Regions from separate parts of the Inquilinus sp. Marseille-Q2685 genome, predicted to be linked through region 3. Evidence: riboswitches for the same ligand, from Rfam matches in the RefSeq annotation. Region 3 holds a riboswitch; each other region holds the start of a gene.

Region 1 (6,114 bases), on a different contig from region 3:
CGCGGTGCTGCTGAGCGGCGTCTGGAAGCCGGGCGTCGCTCTCGTCGTCTATCGCGTGCCGGTGCAGCTGGAGAATCTGGTCCGCGACCTGCTGCTGCTCGCGATCATCGGCCTGTCCTGGGTGCTGACCAGCCGGGAGAGCCGGCGGCTGAACGACTTCAACTGGTTCCCGATCGTCGAGGTCGGCAAGCTGTTCGCCGCGATCTTCGTCACCATCGTGCCGGCGATCGCGATTCTGCGCGCCGGCCGGAACGGGGCGCTGGCTGACCTGGTCGACCTCGTCGGCGGCGCCGGCGACCCGAACAACCTGGCCTATTTCTGGCTGACCGGCGCGCTGTCCAGCTTCCTCGACAACGCCCCGACCTATCTCGTCTTCTTCAACATGGCCGGCGCCGACCCGCAGCACCTGATGGGGGCCTGGGCGACAACGCTCGGCGCCATCTCGGCCGGCGCGGTGTTCATGGGCGCCAACACCTATATCGGCAACGCGCCGAACTTCATGGTGCGCTCGATCGCGCAGGAGCGCGGCGTGCAGATGCCCAGCTTCTTCGGCTACATGGCCTGGTCCTGCGGCATCCTGCTGCCGCTGTTCGTGCTGGTGTCGCTGGTGTTCTACGCCGGGCCGTAAGTCACTCGCCCGCAGGCCCGACATAGCCGAGATAGTCGGCGATCTCCGGCAGCGGCGGGCGGGTCAGCAGCTCGGTCGCCGGGCCGGTGGCGGCGATGCGGCCGTCCTCGACGAAGGCGGCCTGCGCGTCGATGCCGGGCAGGGCGTCGAGCTGGTGGCTGACCATCAGCACGGTCAGGCCGCGCTCCCGCCGCAGCCGGTCGACCAGCCCGACCATCTCGCGCCGCTGCGCCGGGCCCAGCGCGGCGAAGGGCTCGTCCAGCAACAGGATCGGGCGGTCGCGCACCAGGCTGCGGGCCAGGGCGACGCGCTGGCGTTCGCCGCCGGACAGCTCGGCCGGCCGGCGCGCCTCCAGCCCTTGCAGGTCGACATGGGCCAGCGCTTCCGTCACCTGCGCCGTCTCGGCCGGGCTCAGCCGGCCCGGATGCAAGCCCAGCGCCACGTTCTTCGCCGCCGTGAGATGCGGGAACAGGTTGTGGTCCTGGAACAGGGTGGTGACCGGCCGCGCCGCCGGCGGCAGGCCCAGCGCGTCGCGGCCGAGCAGCCGCAACGAACCGGACAGCGGCGCCTCGAAGCCGGCGATCAGGTTCAGCAGCGTGCTCTTGCCGGCGCCGCTGGGCCCGAACAGCACGACGAAGGCGCCGGCCTCGACCGTCAGATCGAAGCGCATCTCCATCGCCTCGTAGCGATAGGTCAGGCCCTCGATCTCAATCGCGCGTGTGGCCACCGAAGATCCTTTCGATCAGGCCGAACAGGGCCAGCCCCATCAGCACCAGCAGCAGCACGACGGTCGACGCCTCCTGCAGGCGGTAGGCGCCGAGCAGCTGCGCCACCAGCACCGGCAGCGTCTCGTTGCCGTTGCCGCCGAACAGCGCGGCGGCGCCGAGATCGCCGAAGGCCAGGCCGGCCGCGATCGCCAGGGCGAAGCCGGCGGGCCGGCGCAGCAGCGGCCATTCGACCAGCCGAAGGCGGGCCCAGCCGGACAGGCCCAGGCTGTCGGCCAGCCGCCCGTGGCGATGCTGCGCCAGCTCGGCGGCGCCGACCAGCAGGCGCAGCACGAAGGGCAGGGCCATCAGCGCGTTGACCATGGCGACGATCGGCAGCGCCCAGCGCTGCAGGTCGGCGGTGCCGAGCAGCATGACGAACAGGCCGGCGCCGAGCGCCAGCGGCGGCACCACCAGCACCACGGTGCCGCTCAGCTCGAACAGCCGCGCCAGCCGCCGACGCCGGCGGCCGATGCGCAGCACGGCGATGCTGTGCGCCAGCGCCCAGCCCAGCACCAGGGCGAGCGTGGCGGCGCCGAGGGCGACGGCCAGGCTGCGCCCGGCGGCGTGCCACAAAGAGGGGCTGGACAGGATCGGCTTGCCGATGCCGCCCAGGCCTTCGACCAGGATCGCGACCAGCGGCAGCAGCACGAAGCCGGCGGCCAGGACCAGCACCGTCGCATCGATCGCACGGGCCGCCGCGGTCCGGCCGTCGCCGCGCAGCACCGGCCGGCCGACGCCGCCCTCGTCGGCGACCCGGCCGGTCAGCCGCATCGCCGCCAGCACCAGGAGCGCGCAGAGGGCGACCTGCAGCAGCGACAGGGCGACGGCGCGGCCGGGGTCGAAGTCGAAGCGCAGCGCCTGGTAGATCGCGATCTCGATGGTGGCCGAGGCCGGGCCGCCGCCGAGCGTCAGCACCACGGCGAAGCTGGTGAAGCACAGCAGGAAGATCAGGGCGGTCAGGCCGGGCAGCTGGCGCCGCAGCATCGGCCATTCGACCAGGCGGAACAGGTCGGCGCCGCGCAGCCCCAGCATCGACGCCAGGCGCCAGCTCTCGGCCGGGATCGTGCCCCAGGCCGAGAGCAGCACGCGCACGGCGAAGGGCATGTTGAAGAAGACGTGGGCCAGCAGGATGCCGGTCAGGCCGTAGATGTTCGGCCGGATGGTCAGCCCCAGCGCCGCGAACAGGTCGGCGAGCAGGCCGGAGCGGCCGAACACCGTCAGGATGCCGAAGGCGCCGGCCACCGCCGGCACGATCATCGGCAGGCCGAACAGGCGCAGCAGCAGGGTGCGGCCGGGAAAGCGGCGGCGCGACAGGGCGCGGGCGACCGGGATGGCGATGGCGACGCTGATCAGCGCCGACAGCCCGGCCTGCAGCGCCGTGAAGCGCAGCACCGACCAGAGATAGGGATCGGCCCAGACGGACAGCAGGTCGAACTCGGTGGCGGCGCGGATCAGGCCGGTCGCCGCGGTGGCGATCAGCGCCAGGATGGCGAGGAGCGCGAGGAGGCCGGGGAGCGATGCGATCCGATTCGCCGCAGGTTGGGTCCGCCACGGCGAACCCAACAGGCCGGCGCCGTCGCGGGATGTTGGGTTCGCGTGCCGCGAATCCAACCTACGCTGGCTCAACGGCTGGTCGCCTGCAGCCATTCGGCGATCCAGGCGGCGCGGTTGGCCGCGACCTCCTCCGGCGGATACAGCAGCGCCTTGGCCGGGGCCGGCAGCGCCTTGTAGGCGTCGGGCAGCCCGGCCTTCGGCGTCACCGCCGGGTACATCCACTGCGTCGTCGGCAGCAGGTCCTGGAAGGCCGGGCTCAGCATGAAGGCGAGGAATTTGTCGGCCAGTTCGGGATGCTTCGAGGAGGCGAGCTTGGCCGCGACCTCGACCTGCAGGTAGTTGCCCTCGCTGAACACCGCGGCGCCGACATTGCCGTCGTTCTCGGCGATCACGTGATAGGGCGGCGAGGTCAGGTAGCTGAAGGTCATCGGCACCTCGCCCTTGCGGAACAGGCCGTAGCTCTCGCTCCAGCCCGGGGTGACGGTGAGGATGCGCGGCTTCAGCTTCGCCCAGGCCTCCGGCGCCTTGTCGCCATAGACCTGCTTGACCCAGAGCAGCAGGCCGAGGCCCGGCGTGCTGGTGCGCGGATCCTGGATGGTCAGCTCAAGGTCGCTGCTCTCGACCAGGTCGTGCAGGCTCTTCGGCGGGTTCGGCACCTTCGTCTTGTCGTAGACGAAGGCGAAATAGCTCCAGTCGAAGGGCACGAAGACCGGGTCGGTCCAGGCGACCGGCAGCGACAAACCGTCCAGCGTCATGCCGTGCGGCGCGAACAGCCCGGTCGCCGCCGCCTCGGCGGTCAGGTTGGTGTCGAAGCCCAGCACGACATCGGCCTGGGTCGACTTGCCCTCCAGCTTCAGCCGCGACAGCAGGGCGACGCCGTCCTCGACCGAGGTGAACTCGACCGTGCAGCCGCATTCGGCCTCGAAGGCCTTCTTCACCTGCGGCCCCGGCCCCCATTCGGCGGTGAAGGATTCATAGGTGTAAACCTTGAGCACCGGGGTCTCGGCCGCGGCCGGCCCGGCGACGGCGGAGGTCAGGGCCGTCAGCAGGACGGCGGCAATCAGGCGCATCTTGTTCCTCCGCGGGGCGCAGCCGGGCGGAAAGGGAACCTGCCGATGCCTGAGGCGCCGTCTCGTTCTCCCTTCGCCGGCATGACCCGGATCAGGTTCGTCGGGTTGGCGCTGACACGCCTCTCAGCCCCCGTTCGGGCACCCCGGCAAGACGCGCGCATCATCGGGTCGAGCGACCGCCCTGTCAACGCGGGCCCGTTTGGTTGGAGCGACCATTTGGAGGTCTTGCGGCAAGGCATCCGATGGCACATGTCTCCTGCATGGCCGGGGAGGAGCCCATGAACGAGTGCGGACTTGTGGCCCTGCTCAGGACGATGAAGCCGTTGAACAAGGACTTCCCGGAGATCGACGATCCCGCGCCGGAGCCGGAGATCGTTTTTGTCGAAGATGATGCTCCTGATGACACCGATCTCACGGCGCGGTAAAATTCCGCAATTAACGCTAATTGGAGGTAAAAATGGCCGGTCCGCTCGCGATTGGTGAGGACGCGCCCGATTTCGAAGTCGAGACCACCGAGGGGCGGATCCGCTTCCACGACTGGCTCGGCTCGTCCTGGGGCGTGCTCTTCTCGCATCCCAAGGACTTCACCCCGGTGTGCACCACCGAGCTCGGCGCCGTGGCCAAGCTGAAGCCCGAATTCGACAAGCGCAACGTCAAGGTGATCGGCCTCAGCGCCGACCCGGTCGACCGGCATGAGAGCTGGGCCCAGGACATCAAGGAGACGCAAGGTGTCGCCCCGAACTTCCCGGTGATCGGCGATTCCGAGCTCGTCGTCTCCAAGCTCTACGGCATGCTGCCGGCCGATGCCGGCACCACCTCGGAAGGCCGCACCGCGGTCAACAACCAGACCGTGCGCAACGTCTACGTCATCGGGCCGGACAAGAAGATCAAGCTGGTGATCTCCTACCCGATGACCACCGGGCGCAACTTCGACGAGATCCTGCGGGTGATCGACTCGCTGCAGCTGACCGCCAAGCACAAGGTGGCGACGCCGGCCGACTGGAAGAACGGCGAGGACGTCATCATCGTCACCTCGGTCTCGGACGAGGAGGCGAAACAGAAGTTCCCGGCCGGCTTCAAGACCCTCAAGCCCTATCTCCGCACCGTTGCTCAGCCGCGCGACTGATGATCGCGTTCCCGGGCTCAGCCGAGCCCGGGAACCGTCTCCGGCGGCACCAGCCAGCTGGGATCGGGCCGCAGCCGGAACACGACGCGGCCGACGATGTGATCGAGCGGGATATCCCCCAACTGCGCAGAGCGGCTGTCGTCGGCATAGTCGCGATTGTCTCCCAAGACATATATGGCTCCTGCTGCAACTGCCGTCTCCGGAATCTCGTCGAAACGGCCGGGTGTAGGGGATTCCGCGACTTCATAAGATAGGCCCTCCGGGAGCGTCTCGGAGTATACGCTCAAAGTTTCCCATCGCTCGGGAACTTGCCTTCTGATCGTCCCTTGAGGAGCCCGGGCAACTCTGATGCCGTTCAGGGTCAGCTGTCCCGAATTCACGGCGATCTTGTCTCCCGGCAGGCCAATCACGCGAAACATCGCCTTGCCATCGCCATCCGGTCGCCTGAAGACGACGACCTCGCCCCGCTTCGGCAACTGTCCGGCCGTCCGCAGGTCGGCAAGGACGGCATCGTCGACTTCCAGTTCCGGATCATCGCTCCGCTGGCGACACGCAAGATGTCGATCGGAATTCCGGCCTGAGAGAAGCGCGCGATGATGGCTGCGCTATCAAGTTTGGCTTGAGGCGGGGCCGATTGGCTGGAGCGTGCGGATAGCGACAGGCCCGCGGAGCCAAGGAGAAGCAGTGCCGCACGGCGTCCGACCATGGCCTCCGGTCCCAATAGCGATCTCAATCACAGATGATGGCGGAGAGCTGATTTGATGTCATCTCGCCTCCCGGGCTCAGCTGAGCTCGGGCCTTTCCGTCATCGGCCCAGCAGCTCCTTCGCCATCATCATGTGCACGCCCTTGCAGCCGTTCACCGTCTGGGTGATCCGCAGGTCGCCGGCTAGGCTGCACAGGGTGTAGGCGTCCTCGCGCGACAGGCCGGCGGTCTCGCCGAGCAGCCGGATCATGTCGCGCAGCGCCA
Region 2 (6,114 bases), on a different contig from region 3:
CTCATGACGGCCCCGAGATCACCATCCGGGTCAGGCCCGGAGATAGACGCGGTTGACGTAGGGATCGAGCGTCAGGCCCGGCGGCACCCGGCCGGCATCCACGATCGGGCGCGGCGGGCCGTACAGGATCGGGCCCTGGCAGTAGACCACCTGGAAGATCAGCCGCGGCGTCTGCCGCGCCGGCAGGCCGCGATGGAAGCCGAAGGTGTTCTCCAGGAAGCTGGTGCCGGCGGGCCCTTCGAACTGGACGAAGCGCTCGCGCCCGAAGGCGCCCTCGACCTCGGCGTCGGAGTAGCGCCGGATCGGCATCAGCCGGTCCTCGCGGTGCGAACCGCGGACATAGATGTGCGGCCCGGCCCCGGCGTCGACATCGGTGAGATAGACGAACAGCTTGATGAAGCGCCAGTCGTCGTAGTCGCGGTGGAACAGCTCGGCGTGCTGGGCCTGCCCGTCGCCGGCGATCGACCACCAGGCGGCCATGTAGCTGATCGTCGGCTTGCAGCCGAGGGCCGCCTGCACCGCCTCCAGCACCGCCGGGTCGTTGGCGATGGCCAGCGCATGCGGCGCGTTCACCACCACCTCCGGCCGGAAATGCGCGACATGGGTGCCCGGCGGCGCCTGGTCCGGCGCCTGGAAGGTGCCGTGCTCGGGCTTGTAGGGGTTGAAGGACGGGTGCCCGGCGAAGTGACGGCGCATCTCCTCGACCCGATCCGGCGTCATCAGCCAGGGCGTCATGGCGAAGCCGTCGCCGGTCAGGGCCGCGGCGGCCCCCTGGCCCTCCGCCGACCCGGCGACCGGACCGCGCCCGATCCGGCCGGCGATCCGATCGGCCACCCAGTCCCGCCACGCGACGCGCTGGAACCGGCGCTGCACCAGGAACCGGGTCATCCGGCCGGCCTTGGCCGCGTGTTCGGAAAGGGCTGCCATCAAAATCTCCCCGCGCCGAGCGCCGTCACGCCGTCGACGGCGGCCCGGGACGGAACGCCCGCCCCGGGCCGCCAGCGGTCAAATTCCGCTGCGAGTCCTATACCGGCGGTCTCGGCGCGCACCAAGAATGATTTTCATCTCGGTGCGGACCGCCGGCAGCGGTCACTCGGCGGCGCGGTAGATCTCCCCGCCGCCATCGCGGAACCGCGCCGCCATCTCCTCCATCCCCGCCTCGGCCGAGGCACGGATCTCCTGTGTGATCTTCATCGAGCAGAATTTCGGCCCGCACATCGAGCAGAAATGCGCCGTCTTTGCACCTTCCGCCGGCAGCGTCTCGTCGTGGTAGGCGAGCGCCGTGTCCGGGTCGAGCGACAGGTGGAACTGGTCGCGCCAGCGGAACTCGAACCGGGCGCGGGACAGGGCGTCGTCGCGCAGCTGCGCCGCCGGATGGCCCTTGGCCAGGTCGGCGGCATGGGCCGCGATCTTGTAGGTGACGACGCCGGTCTTCACGTCGTCGCGGTCCGGCAGGCCGAGATGCTCCTTCGGCGTGACGTAGCAGAGCATGGCGGTGCCGAACCAGCCGATCATCGCGGCGCCGATGCCCGAGGTGATGTGGTCGTAGCCCGGCGCGATGTCGGTGGTGAGGGGCCCGAGCGTGTAGAACGGCGCCTCGCCGCAGGCTGCCAGCTGCTTGTCCATGTTCGCCTTGATCTTGTGCATCGGCACGTGGCCGGGGCCTTCGATCATGACCTGGACGTCGTGCTCCCACGCCACCTTGGTCAGCTCGCCCAGCGTCTCCAGCTCGGCGAACTGGGCGGCGTCGTTGGCGTCGGCGATCGAGCCGGGGCGGAGCCCGTCGCCCAGCGAGAAGGCCACGTCATAGGCCCGCATGATCGCGCAGATCTCGCGGAAATGGGTGTAGAGGAAGCTCTCGCGGTGATGCGCCAGGCACCACTTCGCCATGATCGAGCCGCCGCGGCTGACGATGCCGGTCACCCGCTTCGCCGTCAGCGGGATATAGGGCAGCCGCACGCCGGCATGGATGGTGAAGTAGTCCACCCCCTGCTCCGCCTGCTCGATCAGCGTGTCGCGGAAGATCTCCCAGGTCAGGTCCTCGGCCACGCCGCCGACCTTCTCCAGCGCCTGGTAGATCGGCACCGTGCCGATCGGCACGGGGGAATTGCGCAGGATCCATTCGCGGGTTGTGTGAATGTTGCGGCCGGTCGACAGGTCCATCACCGTGTCGGCGCCCCAGCGGATCGCCCACACCATCTTCTCCACCTCCTCCGCGATCGAGGAGGTGACGGCCGAGTTGCCGATATTGGCGTTGATCTTCACCAGGAAGTTGCGGCCGATCGCCATCGGCTCGGATTCCGGATGGTTGATGTTGGACGGGATGATCGCCCGGCCCCGTGCCACCTCGTCGCGCACGAATTCCGGCGTGACATAGTCCGGGATCGCGGCGCCGAAGCTCTCACCGTCGCGGGCCGCCTGCTCCCTAGCCCGCTCGCGGCCGAGATTCTCGCGGATCGCGACATACTCCATCTCCGGCGTCACGATGCCGGCGCGGGCATAGGCCATCTGCGTCACCGCGGTGCCGCCGCGGGCCCGCAGGGGGCGCCGGTCGCCGCGCGGGAACTCGAACAGGTTCGCCGCCTCGCCGGGGCGGCGGCCGTCATCCTCCGGCCGCACGGTGCGGCCGTCATAGGCCTCGACATCGCCGCGGGCGGCGATCCAGCCAGCCCGCAGCGCGGGCAGGCCGGTGCCGATGTCGATCAGCGCCGCCGGGTCGGTGTAGGGGCCGGAGGCGTCGTAGACGCGCAGCGGCGGCTCGCCGGATTCGGGCGACAGCACGATCTCGCGCATGGCGACGCGCAGGTCGGGGTGGCGCTCACCGGGAACATGGACCTTGCGCGACGCCGGCAGCGGGCCGGTGGTGACGGTTGTGGGGATGGCGTCCTTGGGCATCCACGGCCTCCTCGATCGGACGGATTGAGGGCGTGCCAAGGACGGAAAGCTGGAAAGAGAGCGGCTGAGCGCGCATGTGGTTCCATTCCCTACGCCGGCACGACCCGGATCAGGTTCGAAGGGTTCCCACGTCGCGAATGGTGTGGTGTCTCAGCTCCCTACCGGAGCTCCCCTCGGAACGCCCCGATCAGAGCGCGCCCGGGGAGGGGATGTCAAGCCGGGCCGTGTGCCGGGGCGGTCCATTGGCCACGTCCGGCCCTCATGCCATGATCGGCCCGGACAAAGCTGGGGTTCAGGTGGGGATGTCTTTGCGGGGTGGCCTTGCAGTCGCGATCCTTGCCGTACTGGCCGTGTCGCCGGCCCGGGCCGGCCCCTCCTACCAAAGCCCGGAGGTGGGCTGCCCGCCGCAGGACGACGGGGCCAAGGTCCGGCGGTTCGACTCGCTGGAGGCCATGCCCGAGCCGATCTGGCGCAGCATCGCGGCGGCGCTCGAACCCGGGGAGCCAGCAGATCGCCTGCGTGCGGAGCTGCCGGACATCATCGCGCCGCGGGACGCCAAATGGCAGCTCACCGATTCCGTCGAACCCGGAAAGCCGCTGGCTTGGCGCCGCTTCATCCGCGGCTTTTCCGTAGAGACCCGGTCCCACCCGAGCCTGCCTCCGCGAAAGGTCTGGTACGTCTGGCTCGAGCATGGCGGCATGGCCTACACGCGTTCGGTCTCGATCTTCAAGGAAGGCCGGACCATCAAACCCGTCGCTCTCTTCCGAGGACATGAAGATACGCTGTGCTCTCTTCAAGCCTCGTTCCAGGCCCTCCCGTTTGACGTCTACAAGCTCTGACGCTCCGAGCTGGCCGCAACGGCCCGGCATCGACGGCAAAGACAGGGAAAGCCGTCTCGTCTCGATCTTGACCAGAATCCTAAAAATACCTACATTCCAACAAATTGGGGTGATTTCCTGATTTATTGGGCGAGGAGGCAGATGCTGCGACATGCCTGGGTGCTGTCGATCGCGCTGGCCCTGACCGCCTGTGGCGGGGGGCGCGAGATCGTGCGCAACCCGACCGGCAGCGGAGTCGCCCGCTACGTCACCGCCAACGCGCCGGAGGAATGCGTGCCCTATGCCCGCGCCGTCTCCGGCATCCAGATCCGGGGCGACGCCTGGACCTGGTGGGACCAGGCCGACGGCGTCTACGGCAAGGGCAGCGAACCGCGCTCCGGCGCCGTGCTGGTGCTGGGACGGTCGGACCGGCTGAGCTCCGGCCACATCTCGGTGGTGGTGGCGGTGCGCAATTCGCGCGAGATCACCGTGTCGCACACCAACTGGGGCAATGACGGCCCGACCCGGCGCCGGATCTACCGCGAGCAATCGGTGATCGACGTCTCCAGCGACAACGACTGGACCGCGGTCCGGTTCTGGAACCCCGACACCGGCGCCTATGGCGGCATCTACGAGGCGGACGGCTTCGTCTATCCCACGAATGCCTGAGGCCGATCGCGAGCCTCTCGACGACCGCAAGGCGCTTCGGCTATAAGCCCGCGCGCGACTGCGGCACGGCCGCGGCGCTTCGGACGTTTCATCCCATGACCCTGCCCCTTCCCATCCCGGATCCACGGGCCCGCCGGCGCCTGGAGATCGGCCTTGCCCTGCTCGCCGACGGCCAGCCGGCCGAGGCCGCCGACGCCATCCGCGCCGCGGTCGAGATCGACCCCGGCGACGTCGAGATCCATTACGCGCTAGGCCAGGCGCTGGAGGCGGCGGGCGGCGACGCGGCCGCGGCCTATCGCGCGGCGCTGGAGCTGGATCCGGACGACCGGATGGGCGCCGCCGTCCGGCTGGCGCTGATCGGCGCCGCCCCGGTGCCGGCACAGCTGCCGGAGGCGCATGTCCGCACCCTGTTCGACCAGTACGCCCCGCGCTTCGACACGGCGCTGGTCCAGGCCCTGCGCTACCGCGGACCGGAGCTGCTGCGCCAGGCTGTCGACCGGGCCGTGCCGGAGGGCAGCCTCGACATCCTCGACCTCGGCTGCGGCACCGGCCTGGCCGGCATCGCCTTCGCCGACCGCCGCCGCCGGCTGGACGGCATCGACCTGTCGCCCGGCATGATCCTGCAGGCGATGGCGCGCCGGCTGTATGACCGGCTGGAGCCGGGCGAGATCGTCGCCACCCTGGCGGAGTGGCCGGGGCGGTACGACCTGGCGCTCGCGGCCGATGTCGCGGTCTATATCGGCGATCTCGCGCCGCTGCTCGCCGCCACCCGGCGGGTGCTGCGGTCGGGCGGCCTGTTCGCCCTGACACTGGAGGCGCAGGAGGACGGCGAGGGCTGGCGCCTGGGCGACCATCATCGTTACCAGCATTCCGCCGCCTATCTGCGGACCGCCGCGGCGCAGGCCGGCTTCGCCACGGCCGAGATCGAGTCCGCCTGGACCCGCACCGAGAACAAGGTGCCGCTGCCCGGCTGGGTCGCGGTGCTGCGGGCGGCATGAACTATCGCCACGCCTTCCACGCCGGCAACCAGGCCGACGTCCTGAAGCATGTGGTGCTGGTGGCGCTGCTGGAGGCACTGCGCGGCAAGGCCAAGCCCTTTTCCGCGCTGGACCTGCATGCCGGCGTCGGCCGCTACGCCCTGGCCGCCGAGGCGTCGAAGACCGGCGAATATGTCGACGGCATCGCCCGGATCGAGCGCGAGACCGCGGCCCCGGCCGCGGTCGCCCGCTATCTCGATCTGGTCCGCGCGTTCAATCCCTCCGGCCGGCTGGAGATCTATCCCGGATCGCCACGGCTGATCCGGGCGCTGATGCGGCCGGAGGACCGGCTGACCCTGGTCGAGCTGCATCCCGAGGACAATGCCAGGCTGCGCGCCGAATTCGCCGGTGATGGCCAGGTCGCGATCCACCACCGCGATTCCTGGGAGGCACTGCGCGGCCTGCTGCCGCCGCAGCCCCGGCGCGGCCTGCTGCTGCTGGACCCGTCCTTCGAGCAGCCGGACGAGCTGGCGCGGCTGGCCCGCGGCATCGCCACCGCCCATCGCCGCTGGCCGGAGGGCGTGATCGCCGCCTGGTACCCGATCAAGGACCGGCCGCCGGTCGACGCCATGCTGGCGGCCCTGCCGCCCCTGCCCCGCGCCTGGGCGGCCGAGCTGACCGTGTTCGACACGCTGTTCCCGGCCCGGCTCAACGGATCCGGCCTCGTTCTGGTCAACCTGCCCTGGGGTGTCGAG
Region 3 (6,114 bases):
GCCGTCCGCCGTCGTCGTCTCGTGGTCCCAACAAGAAACGAAAGAAACGACCATGATCACGATCGACGGATCCCTGGGCGAGGGCGGGGGCCAGATCCTGCGCTCGGCCCTGACCCTGTCCCTGGCGACCGGGACCCCGTTCCGGATCGAGCGGATCCGGGCGGGCCGCGCCAAGCCGGGCCTGCTGCGCCAGCACCTCACGGCCGTGAGGGCGGCGGCCGCGATCGGCCGGGCCACGGTGACGGGGGCCGAGCTGGGCTCGACCGCGCTCGGCTTCGCGCCGGGGCCGGTCGTGGCCGGCGACTACGACTTCGCCATCGGCTCGGCCGGGGCGACGCTGCTGGTGCTGCAGACCGTGCTGCTGCCACTGGCCCTGGCGAGTGCCCCGTCGCGGCTGCGGCTGCAGGGCGGCACCCATGCCATGGGCGCGCCGAGCTTCGACTTCGCCGAGCGGGCCTTCCTGCCGCTGCTGCACCGCATGGGCTTCCACGCCCGGGCGGCGCTGCGCCGGCACGGCTTCCATCCGGCTGGCGGCGGCGTGATCGAGGTCGAGGTGATGCCGCGCGGCAAGCCGGCGCCGCTGGTGCTGGAGCGGCGCGGCGCCCTGCTGTCGCGGCAGGTGGAGGCGGTGGTCACCCACCTGCCGCTGCACATCGCGGCGCGGGAGACGGCGGCCTTCGCCAAGGCCCTGCGCTGGCGGGACGACACGGTCGTTCCCGGCCGCGCGGTCGCCGCGGACGGGCCGGGCAACTGCCTGACCGTGACGGTGGCGCATGAGCACGCGACCGAGGTCTTCACCGGCCATGGCCAGCCCGGCCTGCCGGCGGAGGATATCGCGGCCGCGACGGCCAAGGCGGTGCGGCTGTTCCTCGCCAGCCGCGCCCCGGTCGGCCCGCATCTGGCGGACCAGCTGCTGCTGCCCATGGCGCTGGGCGCGGGCGGCCGCTTCGTCACGGTCGCGCCGACGCCGCACACCCTGACCAACATCGCGGTGATCGAGGCCTTCCTCGGTCCCCGGATCGCGGTGACCCGCCACACCGGCCGCAGCGTGCTGGTCAAGGTGGCGGGACGACAGAGCAAGGAGACGGCATGAACGCCGCGCAGACCTTGACGCCGCGGACGCTGGCCCCGTTCCTGCTGAACGTGGCCGGCGTTCTGCCGGTCTTCATCTGGGGGCCGCCGGGCATCGGCAAATCGGCGCTGGTCCAGGCCTTCGCCGAGTCCGTCGGCCTGCCCTGCGTGTCGTTGCTCGGCTCGCAGCTGGCGCCGGAGGACATCATCGGCGTGCCGCAGATCGTCGACGGCAAGTCGCGCTTCTGCCCGCCGACCATCATCGCGCGGGACGAACCCTACTGCCTGTTCCTGGACGAGCTGAACGCCTGCTCGCAGGAGGTGCAGAAGGCCTTCTACTCGCTGATTCTGGACCGGCGCGTGGGCGAGTACCGCCTGCCCGAGGGCACGATCGTGATCGGCGCCGGCAACCGGGCGGAGGATGCGGCCATCACCCGGCCGCTGTCCTCCGCCCTGGTCAACCGCCTGGTCCATGTCCAGCTGCGCGCTTCGGCCCGCGACTGGCTGGACTGGGCCGGCGGCGCCGGGGTGCACGAGCTGGTCGTGTCCTATGTCGAGCAGCGGTCGGACCATCTCTGGTCCAAGCCGCCGAAGCATGAGGAGCCGTTCTCGACCCCGCGGGCCTGGGACATGCTGTCCCGCGCCCTGCACGCCTATGGTCCGGGCATCACGCTGGAGGAGATCAAGGTGCTGGCCAGCGGCCTGCTGACCCCGGCGCATGCCCAGCAGTTCACCGCCTTCGCCAAGCTGCGCGAGCGGGCACACGATCTGTCGGCGATCCTGAAGGGCGACCGCGGCTGGCCGGAGAAGCCGGAGGAGCGGGACATCCTGTACTTCCTGGTGCAGCAGCTGCGCGACCGGCTGATCAAGGAGCTGCCGGAAGACGAGGCCGCCGCCGGCCGTGAGGCGCGGCAGCTGGCCAACCGCGCGAAGGAGCTGATCGTGACCCTGGCGCGGATCTCGACCGAGCTGGCGCAGCTGGTGGTGACCGAGACCGAGAGCGGCGCCGCCCTGCCGGCCTGGTACACGATCGAGCTGGCGCGCGCCCTGCCGCGGCTGGCGGCGCAGCGGGCGGGCTGACGCCATGGCCAGGACGCGGGAGCCGCCGAAGGAGAACCTGCGCGCCATCGCCGCCGGCTGCGCCCTGCTGGGCGACCATCCGCTGTTCGCCTGGCTGGTCGACGGGTCGGAGTGGCGGCCGGCGCGCCCGTCCCGCCCCTTCCCGCCCGACGGCTTCGTCCGGCTGGCCCTGTCGCGCCACCGCCCCAGCGGCAAGCCGCTGCTGACGATCGAGGCCAATGTCTGGCGCCGGGCCGATCCGGCCGAATGGGCCCATGTCCTGGCCCAGGCGCTGCTGCACGAGCACCTGAACCATGTCGATCCGGCCCGCCCGGACGAGGCTTGGCGAACCGCCTGCGGGCTGGTCGCGGCCGAGTTCCTGCGCCCGCTGGGCATCGGCCGCCGCCCCGAGAGCCTGCCCTGGCCGGCGCAGCCGCCGGGCCGCGACGTGGCGGAGCTGGCGCGCTGGCTGGCCGAGAATCCGGCCGCGCTGGCGGCGCAGCCGCGGCTGGGCATCGCCGGCGCGGGAGAGCCCGGCTGGATCATCGCCGCCGACGCCCCGCCGCTGACGCCGGCGTTGCGGCGGAACCGGGAGGAGGGGCTGGCCACCGCCATCCGCCGCAGCGTCGCCGACGCGATCGAGGCGGCCGGCACCGCCGCGCGCGGCCTGGCCGGGCCGAAGCGCAACCCGAATTCGCCGGCCGAGCGCGCCCGCGCCTGGTTCATCGCCGGCTATCCGCTGCTGGCCGCGCTGGCGGCGACCTTCGAAATCGTCGAGGACGAGGCGCTGTGCCGGCAGCTGGACATCGCCGTCGCCGCCGTCGACACCGAGCTGCGGCGGATCTACCTGAACCCGAAGCTGCCCTGGACCTATGAGGGGCTGAAATTCGTCATGGCGCATGAGCTGCTGCATGTCGGGCTGCGGCACGAGCCGCGCCGCCAGGGCCGCGATCCTTTCCTGTGGAACGTCGCCTGCGACTACGTGATCAATGGCTGGCTGGTCGAGATGGGCGTCGGCGAGGTGCCTTTCGACACCCTGCTGCTGGACCCGGAACTGGGCTTCGAACGCGAATCAGCCGAGGCGATCTACGACCGGATCACCCGCGACTTGCGGCTGATCCGGCGGCTGAACAAGGCCCGCACCCTGCGTGGCAAGGGCAAGGTCGACATGCTGGGGAACCGCCCGCCGGCCTGGTGGACCGGGCCGGGCACCGACCTCGACGCCTTCTATCGCCGCGCGCTGGCCGAGGGACTGGACCTGCACCTGGCCGGCACCGGACGCGGCGATCTGCCCGGCGAGCTGGTCGAAGAGATCCGCGCGATCCAGCACCCGCCGATCCCCTGGGACGTCCGGCTGGGCCACTGGCTGGACACCTTCTTCCCGCCGCTGGACAGCCGGCGCAGCTTCGCCCGGGCCAGCCGGCGGCAGGCGGCCACGCCCGACATCCCGCGGCCGGTCTGGCTGCGCCCGGAGGAACGGCTGGCCGCCCGCACCTTCGGCGCTGTGCTGGACACCTCGGGCTCGATGCCGCCGCGGCTGCTGGCCCGGGCGCTGGGGGCCATCGCCAGCTACGCCATCAGCCGCGAGGTGCCGCTGGTGCGCGTCGTGCAATGCGACGCCGGGGTCCACGACATGGGCTTCCTGCCGCCGGAGACGCTGCTGCAGCGGGTGGAGGTCCGCGGCCGCGGCGGCACGGTGCTGCAGCCGGCCATCGCCCGGCGGGAGGGCGACGCCGGCTCCCCGCGCGACGCGCCGATCCTGGTCATCACCGACGGCGCCTGCGACGTGCTGTCGATCCGGCGGGAGCACGCCTTCCTGATGCCGGAGGGCGCCCGCCTGCCCTTCCGCACCGCGGCGCCGCAATTCCACTTCGAGCGGCCGGAGTGAACCGCCCGGCCGGTGCGCTTGACACCGGCCGCCCCGGCCTGCGAGCCTGGGCGCGGAAGTGACACGGGGTGCCCGGAAACGGGCTGAGATCATACCCGTCGAACCTGATCTGGGTCATGCCAGCGAAGGGAGCCGTCACGCGATGCCCGCCCGGGCCCCGATCCCTGAGGATCGATCGCCGACCGCCCTTCGCCGGAGGAGGAGCGGAATGGCTGCGGCTGCAGAGGCAACGGAACCGAGGCGGTGCTTCGACCTGTCGGTCTATCTCGTCACCGACACGCGGCTGAGCGGGCCGCGCGGCGTGGCCGAAGTGGCCGCGGCGGCGGCGCGGGGCGGTGTCACCATCGTGCAGATGCGCGACCCCGACGCCACCACCCGGGCGCTGATCGCCGCGGCCGGGGCGCTGCAGGCGGTGCTGGCGCCGCATGGCGTGCCCCTGGTGATCAACGACCGGGTCGACGTGGCCCTGGCGGTGGGCGCGGACGGCGTCCATCTCGGCGACCGCGACATGCCGGCGGCGACGGCGCGGCGCCTCCTAGGCCCCGGCCGCATCGTCGGCGTCACCGTGCATGACGCGGCCGAGGCGCGGGCGGTGGATCCGGCCGTCGCCGACTACGCCGGCATCGGCCCGGTCTTCGCGACCACCACCAAGGTGGGCGCGCGGCCGCCGATCGGGGTCGACGGCTTCCGGGCGCTGCGCCGGCTGGTGCCGCTGCCGGCCGTCGGCATCGGCGGCATCGACGCGGCCCGGACCGCGGACGTGATCGCGGCCGGGGCCGACGGCGTCGCCGTGGTCTCGGCCATCTGCGCCGCGCCCGCCCCCGAGGCGGCGGCCCGGGCGATCGCCGCGGCGGTGGCCGAAGGGCGGAGGCCGCGATGATCCCCAACGTGCTGACCATCGCGGGCACCGATCCCTCGGGCGGCGCCGGCATCCAGGCGGACCTGAAGGCCTTCTCGGCCCTCGGCGCCTATGGCTGTGCCGTGATCACCGCCCTGGTCGCCCAGAACACCCGCGGGGTGCAGGCGGTGGAGCTGGTGCCGCCGGCCTTCGTCGCGAAGCAGATCGACTGCCTGCTGGCCGATGTCCGGATCGACGCGGTCAAGATCGGCATGCTGGCGACCGGCGAGATCGTGCGCGCCGTGGCCGAGGCGCTGCGCCGGCACGGGCTGACCCAGGTGGTGGTCGACCCGGTGATGGTGGCGAAGAGCGGCGACCGGCTGCTGGACACGGATGCCGTGGCGGCGCTGCGCGAGGAGCTGCTGCCGCTCGCGACCGTCATCACCCCGAACCTGCCGGAGGCCGCCGACCTGCTGGGCCGCGCGCCGGCCGAGAGCCGGGACGAGATGCCGGAAATCGCCGCGGCGCTGCTGGCGCTGGGGCCCCGGGCCGTGCTGCTGAAGGGCGGCCATCTGGAGGAGGCGGAGAGCCCGGATCTGCTGCTGAGTGCAGCCGGGTCGCTGACGCTCGCGGCGCCGCGGATCGCCACCCGCAACACCCACGGCACCGGCTGCACCCTGTCCTCGGCCATCGCGGCCCTGCTGCCGCAGCGGCCGAACCTGGAGACGGCGGTGCGCGAGGCGAAGGACTACCTGACCGGAGCGCTGGCCGCGGCCGACCGCCTGTCGGTCGGCGGCGGCCACGGGCCCCTGCACCATTTCCACCGCTGGTGGGGGTGACTGGAACAGAAAAGGCGGGCGCCGGACACCGGACGCCCGCCTTCGGACTGGAGCAGCGTTGTGCTCAGCCGACCTTGTTCTTGTTGTAGACGTCGAAGGCGACGGCGGCGAGCAGAACCAGGCCCTTGATCACCATCTGCAGGTCGATGCCGAGGCCGAGGATCGACATGCCGTTGTTCATCACGCCCATGATGAAGGCGCCGATCCCCACGCCGGTAATCTTGCCGACGCCGCCCGAGGCCGAGGCGCCGCCGATGAAGCAGGCGGCGATGGCGTCGAGCTCGTACTGGTTGCCGGCCTGCGGCGTCGCCGAGGTCAGGCGCGCCGTGGTGATCAGCCCGGCCAGCGCCGCCAGTACCCCCATGTTGACGAAGGTCAGGAACACCAGCTTCTCGGTGTTGATGCCGGACAGCTTGGCC

Evidence for each region. Region 3 has a riboswitch for thiamine pyrophosphate ahead of thiE (thiamine phosphate synthase). Riboswitches for the same ligand answer to the same signal wherever they lie in the genome.
Region 1: another riboswitch for thiamine pyrophosphate. It lies ahead of thiB (thiamine ABC transporter substrate binding subunit); the one in region 3 lies ahead of thiE (thiamine phosphate synthase).
Region 2: another riboswitch for thiamine pyrophosphate. It lies ahead of thiC (phosphomethylpyrimidine synthase ThiC); the one in region 3 lies ahead of thiE (thiamine phosphate synthase).

What each region holds. Positions count from the first base shown of each region.
Region 1 covers NZ_CAKAKL010000001.1:485,479-491,592, reverse strand. The annotation lists gene LG391_RS02285 (sodium:proton antiporter) at 1-628, shown strand, start outside; gene thiQ (thiamine ABC transporter ATP-binding protein) at 630-1,355, opposite strand; gene thiP (thiamine/thiamine pyrophosphate ABC transporter permease) at 1,336-2,958, opposite strand; gene thiB (thiamine ABC transporter substrate binding subunit) at 3,018-4,019, opposite strand; TPP riboswitch at 4,071-4,175, opposite strand; gene LG391_RS02265 (hypothetical protein) at 4,298-4,444, shown strand; gene LG391_RS02260 (peroxiredoxin) at 4,477-5,145, shown strand; gene lepB (signal peptidase I) at 5,163-5,639, opposite strand; gene LG391_RS02250 (acetamidase/formamidase family protein) at 5,951-6,114, opposite strand, start outside.
Region 2 covers NZ_CAKAKL010000001.1:1,603,451-1,609,564, forward strand. The annotation lists gene LG391_RS07630 (hypothetical protein) at 1-5, opposite strand, end outside; gene LG391_RS07635 (phytanoyl-CoA dioxygenase family protein) at 31-927, opposite strand; gene thiC (phosphomethylpyrimidine synthase ThiC) at 1,090-2,895, opposite strand; TPP riboswitch at 2,964-3,079, opposite strand; gene LG391_RS07645 (hypothetical protein) at 3,162-3,734, shown strand; gene LG391_RS07650 (CHAP domain-containing protein) at 3,876-4,382, shown strand; gene LG391_RS07655 (class I SAM-dependent methyltransferase) at 4,478-5,380, shown strand; gene LG391_RS07660 (23S rRNA (adenine(2030)-N(6))-methyltransferase RlmJ) at 5,377-6,114, shown strand, end outside.
Region 3 covers NZ_CAKAKL010000006.1:275,244-281,357, forward strand. The annotation lists gene rtcA (RNA 3'-terminal phosphate cyclase) at 53-1,093, shown strand; gene LG391_RS25235 (ATP-binding protein) at 1,090-2,151, shown strand; gene LG391_RS25240 (VWA-like domain-containing protein) at 2,156-4,018, shown strand; TPP riboswitch at 4,073-4,168, shown strand; gene thiE (thiamine phosphate synthase) at 4,227-4,898, shown strand; gene thiD (bifunctional hydroxymethylpyrimidine kinase/phosphomethylpyrimidine kinase) at 4,895-5,695, shown strand; gene mmsB (multiple monosaccharide ABC transporter permease) at 5,760-6,114, opposite strand, start outside.